Regions from separate parts of the Streptomyces sp. CNP082 genome, predicted to be linked through region 3. Evidence: riboswitches for the same ligand, from Rfam matches in the RefSeq annotation. Region 3 holds a riboswitch; each other region holds the start of a gene.
The links. Region 3 has a riboswitch for cyclic di-AMP ahead of B124_RS16030 (M23 family metallopeptidase). Riboswitches for the same ligand answer to the same signal wherever they lie in the genome.
Positions count from the first base shown of each region.

Region 1: linked by a shared signal. The riboswitch ahead of B124_RS04135 (transglycosylase SLT domain-containing protein) and the one ahead of B124_RS16030 (M23 family metallopeptidase) in region 3 are both predicted to bind cyclic di-AMP.
Region 2: linked by a shared signal. The riboswitch ahead of B124_RS17900 (transglycosylase family protein) and the one ahead of B124_RS16030 (M23 family metallopeptidase) in region 3 are both predicted to bind cyclic di-AMP.

Region 1 is NZ_JCANSZ010000003.1:274,831-279,022, reverse strand. Features, by position in the region: gene B124_RS04140 (glycosyl hydrolase) at 1-1,249, shown strand, start outside; gene B124_RS04135 (transglycosylase SLT domain-containing protein) at 1,370-2,110, opposite strand; cyclic di-AMP (ydaO/yuaA leader) riboswitch at 2,114-2,274, opposite strand; gene B124_RS04130 (ATP-binding protein) at 2,676-3,263, shown strand; gene B124_RS04125 (DUF397 domain-containing protein) at 3,441-3,650, opposite strand; gene B124_RS04120 (helix-turn-helix domain-containing protein) at 3,647-4,192, opposite strand, start outside.
Region 2 is NZ_JCANSZ010000020.1:65,634-69,825, forward strand. Features, by position in the region: gene B124_RS17890 (cytochrome P450 family protein) at 1-743, shown strand, start outside; gene B124_RS17895 (transglycosylase family protein) at 842-1,888, shown strand; cyclic di-AMP (ydaO/yuaA leader) riboswitch at 2,098-2,262, shown strand; gene B124_RS17900 (transglycosylase family protein) at 2,339-2,971, shown strand; gene eno (phosphopyruvate hydratase) at 3,311-4,192, shown strand, end outside.
Region 3 is NZ_JCANSZ010000017.1:16,799-20,990, reverse strand. Features, by position in the region: gene B124_RS16040 (cytochrome P450 family protein) at 1-130, shown strand, start outside; gene B124_RS16035 (cytochrome P450 family protein) at 127-1,398, shown strand; cyclic di-AMP (ydaO/yuaA leader) riboswitch at 1,749-1,891, shown strand; gene B124_RS16030 (M23 family metallopeptidase) at 1,903-3,033, shown strand; gene B124_RS16025 (VOC family protein) at 3,298-3,663, opposite strand; gene B124_RS16020 (putative endonuclease domain-containing protein) at 3,704-4,192, opposite strand, start outside.

The sequences.
Region 1 (4,192 bases), on a different contig from region 3:
CGAGGACTCCGTCACCGTCACCGTCCCCGACGGCCCGGCCGGGCTCCACGACCTGACCATCCACTACCGCGCCCCGTACGGCCAGAAGGTCGCGTCGCTGCGGCTCAACGGCGAGGGCGCGGGCGACGTCACCCTCGCCGCCACCGACACCTTCAGCACGGTGGCCGCCGGCAAGGTGATGCTGCAGGACGGCCCCGACACGATCACGATCGTGAACAACTGGGGCTGGTACGAGATCGACGCCATCAGCCTCAGCCCGAGCGAGCCCCGTCCGCCGCACCAGGTCTCCGGCGTCCCCGTAGACCCGCAGGCCACTCCCGAGGCCCGGGCGCTGCTCGGCTACCTCGCCGCGGGCTACGGCGAGCACATCCTCAGCGGCCAGCAGGACGCGGCGTCCATCCGCTGGCTGGAGGAGAACGTCGGCCGCGCCCCGGCCGTGGCCGGGCACGACATGATGGACTACTCACCCAGCCGCGTCGAGCGCGGCACCACCTCCACCGAGGTCGAGAACGCCCTCGACTGGGACGAACGCGGCGGCATCACCACGTTCACCTGGCACTGGAACGCCCCCGCCGGCCTCATCGACGAACCCGGCAAGGAGTGGTGGCGCGGCTTCTACACCGACGCGACGACCTTCGACGTGGCCGCGGCGCTCGCCGACCCGCAGTCCGAGGAGTACGCGCTGCTGCTGCGCGACATCGACGCCATCGCGGCGGAGCTGAAGCGGCTGCGGGACGCGGGCGTCCCGGTGCTGTGGCGCCCGCTGCACGAGGCCGAGGGCGGCTGGTTCTGGTGGGGCGCCAAGGGCCCCGAGCCGGCCAAGGAGCTGTGGCGGCTGATGTACGAGCGCATGACCGGCCACCACGGGCTGCACAACCTCATCTGGGTGTGGAACTCCGTCGACCCGGCCTGGTACCCCGGCGACGACGTCGTCGACGTCATCAGCGCCGACACCTACCCCCCGGTCGGCGACCACGGCCCCGCCAGCGGCACGTACGACAAGCTGGTCGACCTCGTCGGCGACGAGAAACTCGTCGCGATGACCGAGACGGGCTCCATCCCCGACCCGGACCTGCTTGAGGCGTACGAGGCGGACTGGAGCTGGTTCACCACCTGGAGCGGCGAGTTCATCGACGACGGCGAGCACAACCCGCTGCCGTTCCTCCAGGAGGTGTACGCGCACGATTACGTCATCACGCTCGACGAACTGGGCGACTGGCGCTCCCACCCCCCGGCCCGGACCGGCTGAACCCAGGTCGGCGCAGGAGGCATTCCCGGGCCTGGCGGATCCGCTGCCGGTCCTCGTGCGGTGGGGCGTGCCGCAGGCCGCGGAGAGCGCCGGTGGGAACACCGGCGCTCTCCGGTTGTGTCAGTACGGACCGTAGACGTTGTCGATCGACCCGTACCGGTCGGCCGCGTAGTTGCACGCGGCGGTGATGTTGGCCACGGGGTCGAAGCTGTCGGTCGAGGTGCCGGGTACGTGGTAGGCCACGAAGGTGGGAGCGATGACCTGGAGCAGGCCCTTGGAAGGCGTGCCTGCCGCGGCGTTGGAGTCCCAGTTGTTGATGGCCTGCGGGTCGCCGCCGGACTCACGCATGATGTTGCGGTAAATACCGTCGTAGGTCCCGGCGATGCCGTGCTCGGCCATGATGTCGAGCGACTCCCTGATCCAGCCGTCGAGGTTGTCCGGGTAGCCCGTGACGGAGGCGGTGGCCGCCTTCGTGCCCGAGTCGGAATCCGTCGAGTCGCTCGTGTCGGCCTTTGCGCCGAGCGCGAGTTCGAGGCCTGGGAGGATGAAGTGCGGGTTGTCGCCGACGGCCTCGCGGTTGTCTTCGTACAACTTCTGCCAGCCGCCGGGCACGGCTTGCTCTTCGGCAATCTTCGCCAGGGAATCTCCCGCGACCGTGACATACGTGGTCGCTTCGGCCTTGGCGGTTCCCGCGGCGGTGACGTCGGCGCGTACGGTGGACTGCGGGGCCGATCCGGCCGCGGAGGCCGAGGACGCGCCGATCAGCGGGACGGCGATCACGACGCCGCTGACACCGGCGAAAGTGACACCACGGCTGATCAGTCGCCGCTTGGGACGGCGGTGCTTACCTTTACCAGGCATGGGTGTTTCTCCTCCTGCGCCTGCGAGGTGAGCTGTCGGGTTCGGGCGGGAGATGCCCGGCCGCACGACCGTGCGACTTCACCCCAAGCCGTTCCGGAATACGGAACGGCACCTTACCTATGGGTCCCCCGCTCCTGCCGTGTGTGGTTAGGGAAAGGTTCCGGGTGGCGGCAGGATTCGGCGTCCATCCGGCTGGCGCAGACTTAAGCATGCCTTTCCGGTCCGGACAAGCCGCGGAAACCGTCTGGGCAATGCGAGACGGGCTCCGAGACCGGTTGAGTGCCGCTGCCGAAATCGAAGAGGAGGGCAACTCGCGTGCGGAACAAGGAAACTGTGAATTCCACTGCCGGTGCGCCGCGGCCGAACGTGATTCGCATCACCGGACACAGGAGGTCCGATCGGCCTGGAGTGCATGATGGGGCGATCGGGGCGAATTAATCAAATGGTACGGAGTGACGTCAGGGAATATCCGACAAGTCGGCTTGTTCTTGGTCCACAGCAGCCGGTGTTCGCATGGATCTTCGATCTCGTCAGCGTCCCGATCTGAAGAGGGAACCGCTCGCTTGTGCGGAGAACGAGGCGTCAACTGACCAAAGGAAATCTCGGTAACGAGCTCGGCCTTCCACAGCCGACGATCAAGCGCTATCTGGGGCTGCTGGAGGAGGTTTTCCTCATAAAGCGCATCCCCGCCTGGTCCCGCAACCTCAGCACCCGGGCCGTCGGCACGGCCAAGGTCGCCATGGTCGACTCCGGTATCGCGGCCAATCTGCTCGGGCTGGACGCCGCGGCTCTGGGACAGCCCGCCGGTCCGCTCGGCGGGCTGCTGGAGGGATTCGCGGCGATGGAGATCGCCCGCCAGCTCACCTGGGCCGCACAGCCCATCGAGCTGTACCACTACCGCACCAAGGACAAGGTCGAGGTCGGCATCGTGCTGGAGGACAGGCGTGGCCAGGTCGTCGCGATCGACGTCAAGGCGGCCTCGACCGTCAAGGCCGAGGACTTCCGCGGGCTGCGGCATCTCGCCGACCGCCTCGGCAGTGACCTGCTGACCGGGATCGTGCTCTACACCGGAGGGCAGACGCTCCCCTTCGGTCCGCGTTTCCGCGCCGTTCCCATCAGCGCGTTGTGGGAGACGGCCGCGCCGTCGGACTGACGGAACCGAACGGTGGCCGTCAGCGCTCCACCCCGCTGACCGTGGTGTCGTTGTCCTCGCGGCGGTAGCCGCTGTACTCGCCGCCGGCTGGTCCGGCAGCGCCGGATGACACAGAAGAGCCGCCCCGTCCCGCGGTCAACAGCCGTAGGACAGGGCGGTCTCTGTGTGTCTGCGAGGTCAGACGGCGCCGAACTCTCCGGCCTTGACGCTCGTCACGAAGGAGGCGAACGCGTCGGCGCGGATGTCGAGTACGGGACCCGTCGGGTTCTTGGAGTCGCGGATGGGGACCACGCCGCGTGAGGCGGCGAGGTTGACGGCCACCTCGATGCAGTCACCGCCGTTGCCGCTGTAGGAGGACGTGAACCAGCGGGGGGATTCGGTCGTCACGGGGTGCCCTTTCGTAACTGGTTGATCATGGCCACGGACGCCGCCGGGGACAGCGCCTCGCCCTGAAACTGATGGTAGGCCGTCAGCATCGGCAGCACGGAGGCGCTCTCCCGGTCCAGATGTCCTTTCGACTGGGATTCGGCGTAGCAGATCACGGACCGGTCGGCAAGGGTGAGCAGATTGACCGGGAGGTTGAACGCACGCCGGGCGCCGATGCCGAAGGGCGCTACCTGGAGGATCCAGTTGGGACGGGTGGCGACTTCGACGAGACGCTGAAGCTGCGCGTCCATGATCTCCGTGCCTCCCACAGCATGGCGGAGGCAGCTCTCATCCATGACGACGAACATCATCGGCGGCCGAGGCCGCACCAGCGCCGCTTGGCGCTCCGCCAGGAACGCGACCCGCTCCGCTGCCTGTTCGGGCGTGATCGAGCCACGCTCGACATGGCCGTCTTCCTGGGCCTGCGCGTACTCCGGTGTTTGCAGCAGGCCAGGGATGATGCCCACGTTGAACAGCCGGATCTCAACCGCCCGTCCCTCGTG
Region 2 (4,192 bases), on a different contig from region 3:
AGCCCGGGGGGCGCCCCCCGGACCCCCGGAACCAGGGCAAGAGCACCCGCGGCGGCGTCGCCCGCGCCGTGAAGAAGATGCGCGCGTACCTCGCCGAGCTGATCCACAGGAAGCGCGCGGCCCTCGGGCACGGCGACCGCGCCGACGACGACCTGATCTCCGGCCTCATCCGCGCCTCCGACGAGGGCGAGAAGCTGACGGAGAACGAGGCCGCCGCCATGGCGTTCATCCTGCTGTTCGCCGGCTTCGAGACCACCGTCAACCTGATCGGCAACGGCACGTACGCCCTGCTCACCCACCCCGCCGAGCGCGCCCGGCTGGCCGCCGAGCCCGCGCTGCTGCCCTCCGCGGTGGAGGAACTGCTGCGCTACGACGGCCCGGTGGAGATGGCGACGTGGCGGTTCGCCACCGAGCCGCTGGAGATCGGCGGGCAGCGCGTCGCCGTGGGCGACCCCGTGCTCGTCGTGCTGGCCGCCGCCGACCGCGACCCCGCCCGCTTCGCCGGCCCCGACACCCTGGACCTTTCCCGCCGTGACAATCAGCACGTCGGCTACGGCCACGGCATCCACTACTGCCTCGGCGCCCCCCTCGCCCGCCTGGAGGCGCAGACCGCCCTGGGTACCTTGCTGCGCCGCCTTCCCGACCTGCGGCTCGCCGTCGAGACGTCCGAATTGCGGTGGCGCGGCGGGCTCATCATGCGCGGTCTTCGGACCCTGCCGGTGCGCTTCGGCAGTTCACTGTGATCTGCGCGTAACTCTCAGGCGATCAACTTGTGATCGTGGGCGGTTCGGTATTAGGTTCGGCCACTGGTTCGAACACACCGGGAACGAAAGGCACTCGCATGCGCTCGGGTAACGGACGCCACCGACGTCCCCGCCAGGCCCCCGCGTTCGTCGTCGCGGCCGGTGCGACAGGGGCACTCGCCCTGCCGCTGCTGGGCGCGAGCGGCGCGAGCGCCGCCGACGCCGGCACGTGGGACCGGGTCGCCGAGTGCGAGAGCGGCGGCCTGTGGAGCGCCGACGAGGGCAACGGGTACTACGGCGGCCTGCAGTTGACGATGGACATGTGGCAGGAGTACGGGGGCGAGGAGTTCGCCGCGCAGCCCGACTTCGCCAGCCGGGCGCAGCAGATCACCGTCGCCGAACGCATCCTTGCCGGCATGGGCGCCGACAAGGCGTGGCCGGAGTGCGCCGACGACGCCGGGCTGCCCGGCGACGACGCGGTGCCGGAGGTCGACCCCGGCGCCGAGTTGCCGCTGCCGCCCTCCACGCCGCCCACCCTCGCCCCCGAGCCGGGCGCTTCGGACGGCTCCCAGCGCGAGGACAGGGACGAGGACGGGCGTACGGACCGCGAGGACAGCCGCGAGGACGGGGACGACCGCGACACCGGGCGGTCCGCCGAGGGCGGCGGCAAGCACCGCGGCACCCAGGACCCCGCCGAGCGCGACGGCGGCTCCGGCGAATGGACCGGCGGGGACTCCGAAGCCTCCGACGCCTCCGGCCGGCACCGCGCCCCGGACGCCTCCGCGTCCCCTTCCCCGTCCGACACCCCGCTCTCGCCCGGCATCCCCGAGGCCCCGCGCGAGGCCGTCGAGACCCCCGGCGCCACCCAGGGGCCCGACGCGACCGAGGTGCCCGACCCCGGCCGCGAGTGGATCGCCGAGATCCCCGGCGAGGTGGAAAAGCGCGACGGTGACCGGGAAAGCGGCGACACCGCGGCGGGCGACCGGAGTTATACCGTCCGACCGGGTGACACCCTCTCGGAAATTGCCAGTGAGCATGCACTGACAGGCGGATGGTCGGAATTGTACGACGGAAACAAGAACTCCCTCGGTGCGGATCCCGACAACATCAAGCCTGGTCAGGAACTCGAATTGAGCGGGAACTGAACAACTGGCGGGTGAAGTCGGCGCAGATTAGTCATATTTGACGTAATCGGCTGACCGGGCTACCTGAAGGACGGAAAACCGGGCGCGGCACTTTGCGAGGTCTTTGAATCGCACACGCCTATGTGCTTACCGTCACATCGCTCGCCAACGCGAGCCCCGGTGATCGCCTCACGCCGAATCCTGTCGGCGTTCACCCGGGCCACCTGTGCATTGAAGCACCGCTGACAGGAGCGGGGGACCCACGGTAAGCGCCGCTCCGGTCCAACGAGAAGGCGGACCGGGCGGCTTGGGGTCAAGCCGCACGCTCGACGTACGGCCGGGCACTCACAGCCCGCACCCGACAGCTCACCTCGCAGGCGTCGGTGAGAAAAGAGCATCATGCTGCTTCCTGACGGAACGGGTAAGCACCGCCGCCCCGCCGCACAGGCCCGCGTTGGCACGCACTCCCGCATGGCCGTTCTCGTGGGCGCCACCGGAACCGCGATCGGGCTGCCGGTGCTCGGCGCCCAAAACGCCACCGCGGCGCCGATCGATACCTGGGAACGGGTGGCCGCCTGCGAGTCCGGAAAGAACTGGGCGACGAATACCGGGAACGGCTATTTCGGCGGCGTCCAGTTCTCCCAGTCGAGCTGGGAAGCCGCCGGTGGCCTCGACTACGCCCCGCGCGCCGACCTGGCGACGAAGGAGCAGCAGATCGCCGCCGCCGAGCGGCTGCTGGCCATGCAGGGTCCGGGCGCGTGGCCCAACTGCGGCCCGCGCGCGGGCCTGACCGCCGACGGCGCGGCGGCGCCGCAGGAGAGCCGGCCGCAGACCCTGCCGCAGCCCCTGCCGGAGACCGGACCGCAGGCGCAGGAAGCGGCGCCGCAGGGCACGGAGGGCCGCGGCACCGGCGAGCAGACGCAGCCGGACTCCCGCACGGTCTTCCGCGGCTTCTACTACGAGGTCCGCGAGGGCGACACCCTGGACGACATCGCCCGGCGGCACGGTGCGGAGAGCTGGCAGCAGGTGTACGAGGACAACAGGTCGGTCGTCGGCGAGGACCCGGACCTGATCCAGCCGGGCCAGAAGCTGAAGCTGGACTAGCCCGGCGCGCGCGGGCGGGCCGCGCCGTACCCGGGGGCGGACGGCCCGTGGGCCCGCCCGCGCCCCGTTGGCGCGGCCCCCCGCCGCCCCGTACGCCGCCGCCCTGCGCCGCGGTCGTCCCGGCCCGTCCGGTGCGCGGGCCGGGGCGACCGCGCCGTACCGCAACCCGGCCGGCCGCCCCGCGCGGCTCCCGGGCCGTACGGCCTCGTACCGGCTCGTACCGGCTCGTACCGTCTCGTACCGCGGAATGCGGCCGGGTGCGCACCGGGGGTGTCACCCGGGGCGGCTAGGCTCAGGGCGGAACACGTAGCGAAAGCGAATCCCTCCGAAGGAGACACCGTGCCGTCCATCGACGTCGTCGTAGCCCGAGAGATTCTCGACTCCCGCGGCAACCCCACGGTCGAGGTCGAGGTCGGCCTCGACGACGGCAGCACCGGCCGTGCTGCCGTGCCGTCCGGCGCCTCCACCGGCGCCTTCGAGGCCCTGGAGCTCCGCGACGGGGACAAGGCCCGCTACGGCGGGAAGGGCGTGGAAAAGGCCGTGCTCGCCGTCATCGAGCAGATCGGCCCCGAGCTCGTCGGCTACGACGCCACCGAGCAGCGCCTCATCGACCAGGCGATGTTCGACCTCGACGCCACCCCCGACAAGTCGTCCCTCGGCGCCAACGCCATCCTCGGCGTCTCGCTCGCCGTCGCGCACGCCGCCTCCGAAGCCTCCGACCTGCCGCTGTTCCGCTACCTCGGCGGTCCCAACGCGCACGTCCTGCCGGTGCCGATGATGAACATCCTCAACGGCGGCAGCCACGCGGACTCCAACGTCGACATCCAGGAGTTCATGATCGCGCCGATCGGCGCCGAGTCGTTCTCCGAGGCCGTACGGTGCGGCGCGGAGATCTACCACCAGCTCAAGGCCGTCCTCAAGGAGCGCGGCCTGTCCACCGGCCTCGGCGACGAGGGCGGCTTCGCGCCGAACCTCGACTCCAACCGGGCCGCGCTGGACCTCATCGTCGAGGCGATCCAGAAGGCCGGCTACACCGCCGGCCAGGACGTCGCCCTCGCGCTCGACGTCGCCGCCTCGGAGTTCTACAAGGACGGCGTCTACGTCTTCGAGGGCAAGGACCGCTCCGCCGCCGAGATGACCGAGTACTACGAGCAGCTCGTCACCGACTACCCGCTGGTGTCCATCGAGGACCCGCTGTTCGAGGACGACTGGGCCGGCTGG
Region 3 (4,192 bases):
CCGGCTGCCCGACCTGGACCTGTCCGTGCCCGCCCGGACGCTGGTGCGGCGGCCGTCCGCGTTCCTGCGCGGAATGACCGCTCTGCCGGTCACCTTCACTCCCGTACGCGCTGCAGGAGGTCATCCGTGAACTGCCCGCACGCCGCCGAAGCCGCCGCCACCCCGACCGGCCCGGGGGCCCTGCCCGAGCCGCTGGCCATCGACCCTCTCGTACGCGACCTCGCGGGCGAGACCGCGCACCTGTGCGCCGCCGCGCCGCTCACCCGGATCGAGTTGCTGGGCGTGCCCGCGTGGACCGTCACGCGGCACGCGGAGGCGCGGCAACTGCTCACCGACAACCGGCTGGTCAAGGACATCGGCGCCTGGCGGCTGTGGCGGACGGGCGAGGTCACGGCCGAGTGGCCGCTGATCGGGATGGTCAACCCGGGCCGCTCGATGTTCACGGTCGACGGCGCCGAGCACCGGCGGCTGCGCGCCAAGACGGCGCAGGCCATCACGCCGCGGCGGCTCGACGCGCTGCGCCCGGTGGTCGAGCGGGTGACGGCCGAACTGCTGGACGCCCTGGAGGCCGCGGCAGCCGAAGGCGACGGGGTGGTCGACCTCAAGGAGGTCTTCGCGCAGCCGCTGCCGATGCGGGTGGTGTGCGCGCTCATGGGGGTGGCGGAGTCGGAGATTCCGCGGCAGATGCGGCTGTGGAGGGCCTTCTTCTCCATGCTCACGCCGCAGGACGAGCGGCTGGCGGTCATCGCGGAGCTGGACCGGGTGTTCACGGACATGGTGCGGCAGAAGACCGCGGCCCCCGCCGACGACCTCACGAGCGCGCTGATCCTCGCCGACGAGGGCGGCGAGCCGCTGACCGAGGAAGAGGTCGTCGGCAATCTGAAGTCGATGATCGCGGCCGGGCACGAGACCACGATCACGCTCCTGCTCACCACCGTGCGCGGGCTGCTGACCCACCCCGGGCAGCTAGCCATGGTCCGGGACGGCACGGTGACGTGGGAGACGGCGATCGAGGAGGCGCTGCGCTACGACCCGCCCGTGACCCACCTGCTGATGCGGTTCGCGACGGAGGACATCGAGATCGCCGGCACGGTGATCGAGAAGGGCGAGGGCGTCGTCATCTCGTACCGCGCGATCGGGCGCGACGCCGGGCACCACGGGGCGGACGTGGACGCCTTCGACGTGGCGCGGCCGACCCCGATCCGGCACATGACCTTCGGGCACGGGCCGCACATCTGCCCCGGCGCGGCGCTGTCGCGGCTGGAGGCGGCGGTGGCGCTGCCGGCGCTCTTCGCCCGCTTCCCGGGGCTGCGGGCGGCGGTGCCGCCGGCGGAGATCCGCAACCTGCCGGTGCTGACGCAGAACGACCTGGAGTCCTTCCCGGTACGGCTCGCCTGACAGCTTGCCTGACTCGCCTGACAGCCGTCCTGCCCGGGGCGGGGAACGCGCTGAGGGCCGCCGCCGGGCCCCGTCTCACGTACACGCTCCGTAATGGAACAGCGCCCCTCCGCATAACAACTGATGCACGATCAGCTAACGACCGGACCGCACGGCGCGCGACCAGCGCGTCAACTTGTCCGTTTCTGCGGTCTCATGCCCGGATCATCCGCGGTAAAGCGCAACTGAATAACCGGAACGACTTGGAATCGAACGCCGTCGTCCGCTAGCGTTCGGTAACGCAGCGCGGTCGTCACTGCCGCCGCAAGAGGCGGCACCGTGCGCCGTCGCCGAATCCCGAACGTGAAACAACTGCAGCAACGGCAACACCTAGGGAACCGGGGAACCACCACCTTGGGGTGAATCGGGCCAACCTCCGCCAGGAGACGGCCCGTAGGAGACCTTCCTGCTCCGAACCCGTCAGCTAACCCGGTAGGCGAGAAGGAAGGAAAGGAGTACGCCTTCGTGGCGTCCTACAGGTCTGAGCCTGGCTACGGCCACGGCTATGACGATTACGGCTACGACGGTTATGCGTCCGGCGGCCCGGCCCCCGAGGGGTATGCGCCCACCGGCTACGCCGCCGAAGAGCCGATCGACGAAGTCTTCCCCGAAGACGACCTTCCCTCTCGCGGTCGCCGCCGCCTCGCCAGGCAGCGCGGCGGCAGCATGGCACGCAGCGGTGCCGTACTCGGCGTCGGCGTCTTCGCCGCCGTCGGCGCGGGCAGCGTGGCGACGGCGCAGGAGAAGCCGCCGGTCGCGATATCGATGCCCGACCAGGTCGACGCCGTCGCGAGCGGGATAAGCGCCCAGCTCCCCGACGCGGAGAGCCTGCCGGGCGTCGGCGAGCTGATACCGGACCAGGAAGAGCCCGCCACCGACGTCACCGTCGTCACCACGGCCCCGCTCACCCAGGTCAGCTACGCAAGCGACGCCGGCTCCGAAGCCGCCACCCCGACCGCCGACTCCGGTGAGGCCCTGCGCGCGCGCATCCTGGAGCAGGCCGAGCAGCAGCAGGCGGAGGCCGACGCCTCGGCCCGCGCCGCCGCCGAGGCCGAGGCCGCCGAGCAGGCGGCCGAGGAGGCCGCCGAGGCGAAGGCGGAGGAAGAGGAGCGCCAGCGCCGCCTGGAGGAGGAGCGCCGCCGCAAAGCGGAGGAGGAGGCCCGCCGCAAGGCGGAGGAGGAGCGCCTCGCCAGGCTCGCCGCCAGCTATGTCGCCCCGCTCGCCAACTACACGCTCACCTCGACCTTCGGCGAGGCCGGCGACATGTGGGCCGCGGGCCACACCGGCCAGGACTTCGCCGCCTCCACCGGCACCCCGGTCAAGGCCGTGCACGGCGGCACGATCACCGAGGCCGGCTGGGCCGGCTCGTACGGCTACCGCATCGTCCTCACCCTCGAGGACGGCACCGAGATCTGGTACTGCCATCTGTCCTCCATCATCCAGTCTTCCGGCGAGGTCACGACCGGCGACGTCATCGGGCGCGTAGGCGCCACGGGCAACGTCACCGGCCCGCACCTGCACCTGGAGGTACGACCCGGCGGTGGGGACGCAGTGGACCCCCTCGCCTGGCTGCGCAACAACGGCGCCCCGGTCTGACCGACGCGGCGGGCCCAGCAGCCCCGGCCCCGCGGCCGGGACACGCCCCCGCCCCACGGACCGCACGCCCCCATACACCCCTTTCCCACGTCTCCGGCGTGCCCGGACGCACCTTCCCCCGTGGCGTCCGAGTGCGCAACGAGACCGCCGGCGGCCCTGGTGGCCGACCCCCCGACACCAGGGCCGTCGGCACTTCCCCGGGAGCTGCCTTCCTCGGAGCTGCCTTCCCAAGAGCTGCCTTCCCGAGAGCTGCGGGCCCGGGACCTACTCCCCGGGCCCGCAGAGACAGAACGGATGCCCCGCCGGATCGGCGAACACCGGGCAACTGCCGCCCGCTTCGGAAAGCCGCGTGGCCCCGAGCCGCAGCGCCAGCTCGCCCGCGGCAGCCGAGTCCTCGACGCCGAAGCAGATGTGCATCTGCTGGGGATACGTGCGGTCGAGGTCGGGCCAGAGCGGCGGCCGATAGCCGGCCACTTCCTCGAACGCCAGCCGTGGAAAGCTGTCTTCGTCCTTGGCGATCACCATCCAGTCGTCACGAAGGATGCGCATGCCGAGCAACCGGGTGTAGAAGTCGGCAAGCTCGCGGGCGTCGGCACAGTCGAGCACGATGTTTCTGACGTAGGCGTCCATGGCGGCCACCCTGCCACGCGCCGCGGACATCCCCGGAGGCTCACGCAGCAGCCGTGCCGGCAGCCGCACCCGCAACAGCAGCGCCACGGGAGTCCCCGGCGGCGAGTTCACCCAGGGTGGCGCGGATCGTGTGGATGATCCGCTGGGGCCGCTCGAAGACGTCGGCCGCGGTGAACCGCAGTATGCGCCGGACCTCGGGACAGCGCCCCAGGTCGTTGAAGCGCTCGACGTCCGCCAGATGAGCGGCCCGGCCGCCGTGGAAGGCGTACCCCTCGATCTCCACGACGAGCCCCACCGCCGGGAAGAAGAAATCCACCCGTATCCGCCGGCCGTTGGGCGCGGTGAAGGGCACTTGGCTCAGCGGCCGTAACCCGGCGTCATGCATCCGCAGCCGCGCCACTGTCTCCGCGGGCGACCCGGAGCGCGGATCGACGAGCGCCAGCCGCCGCCGCGCCTCGACCACGCCCCGCCGCTGCCCGGCACCGGCGACGGCTTCGGAGACCGCGTGCAGATCGGTCACCTGCTCCCG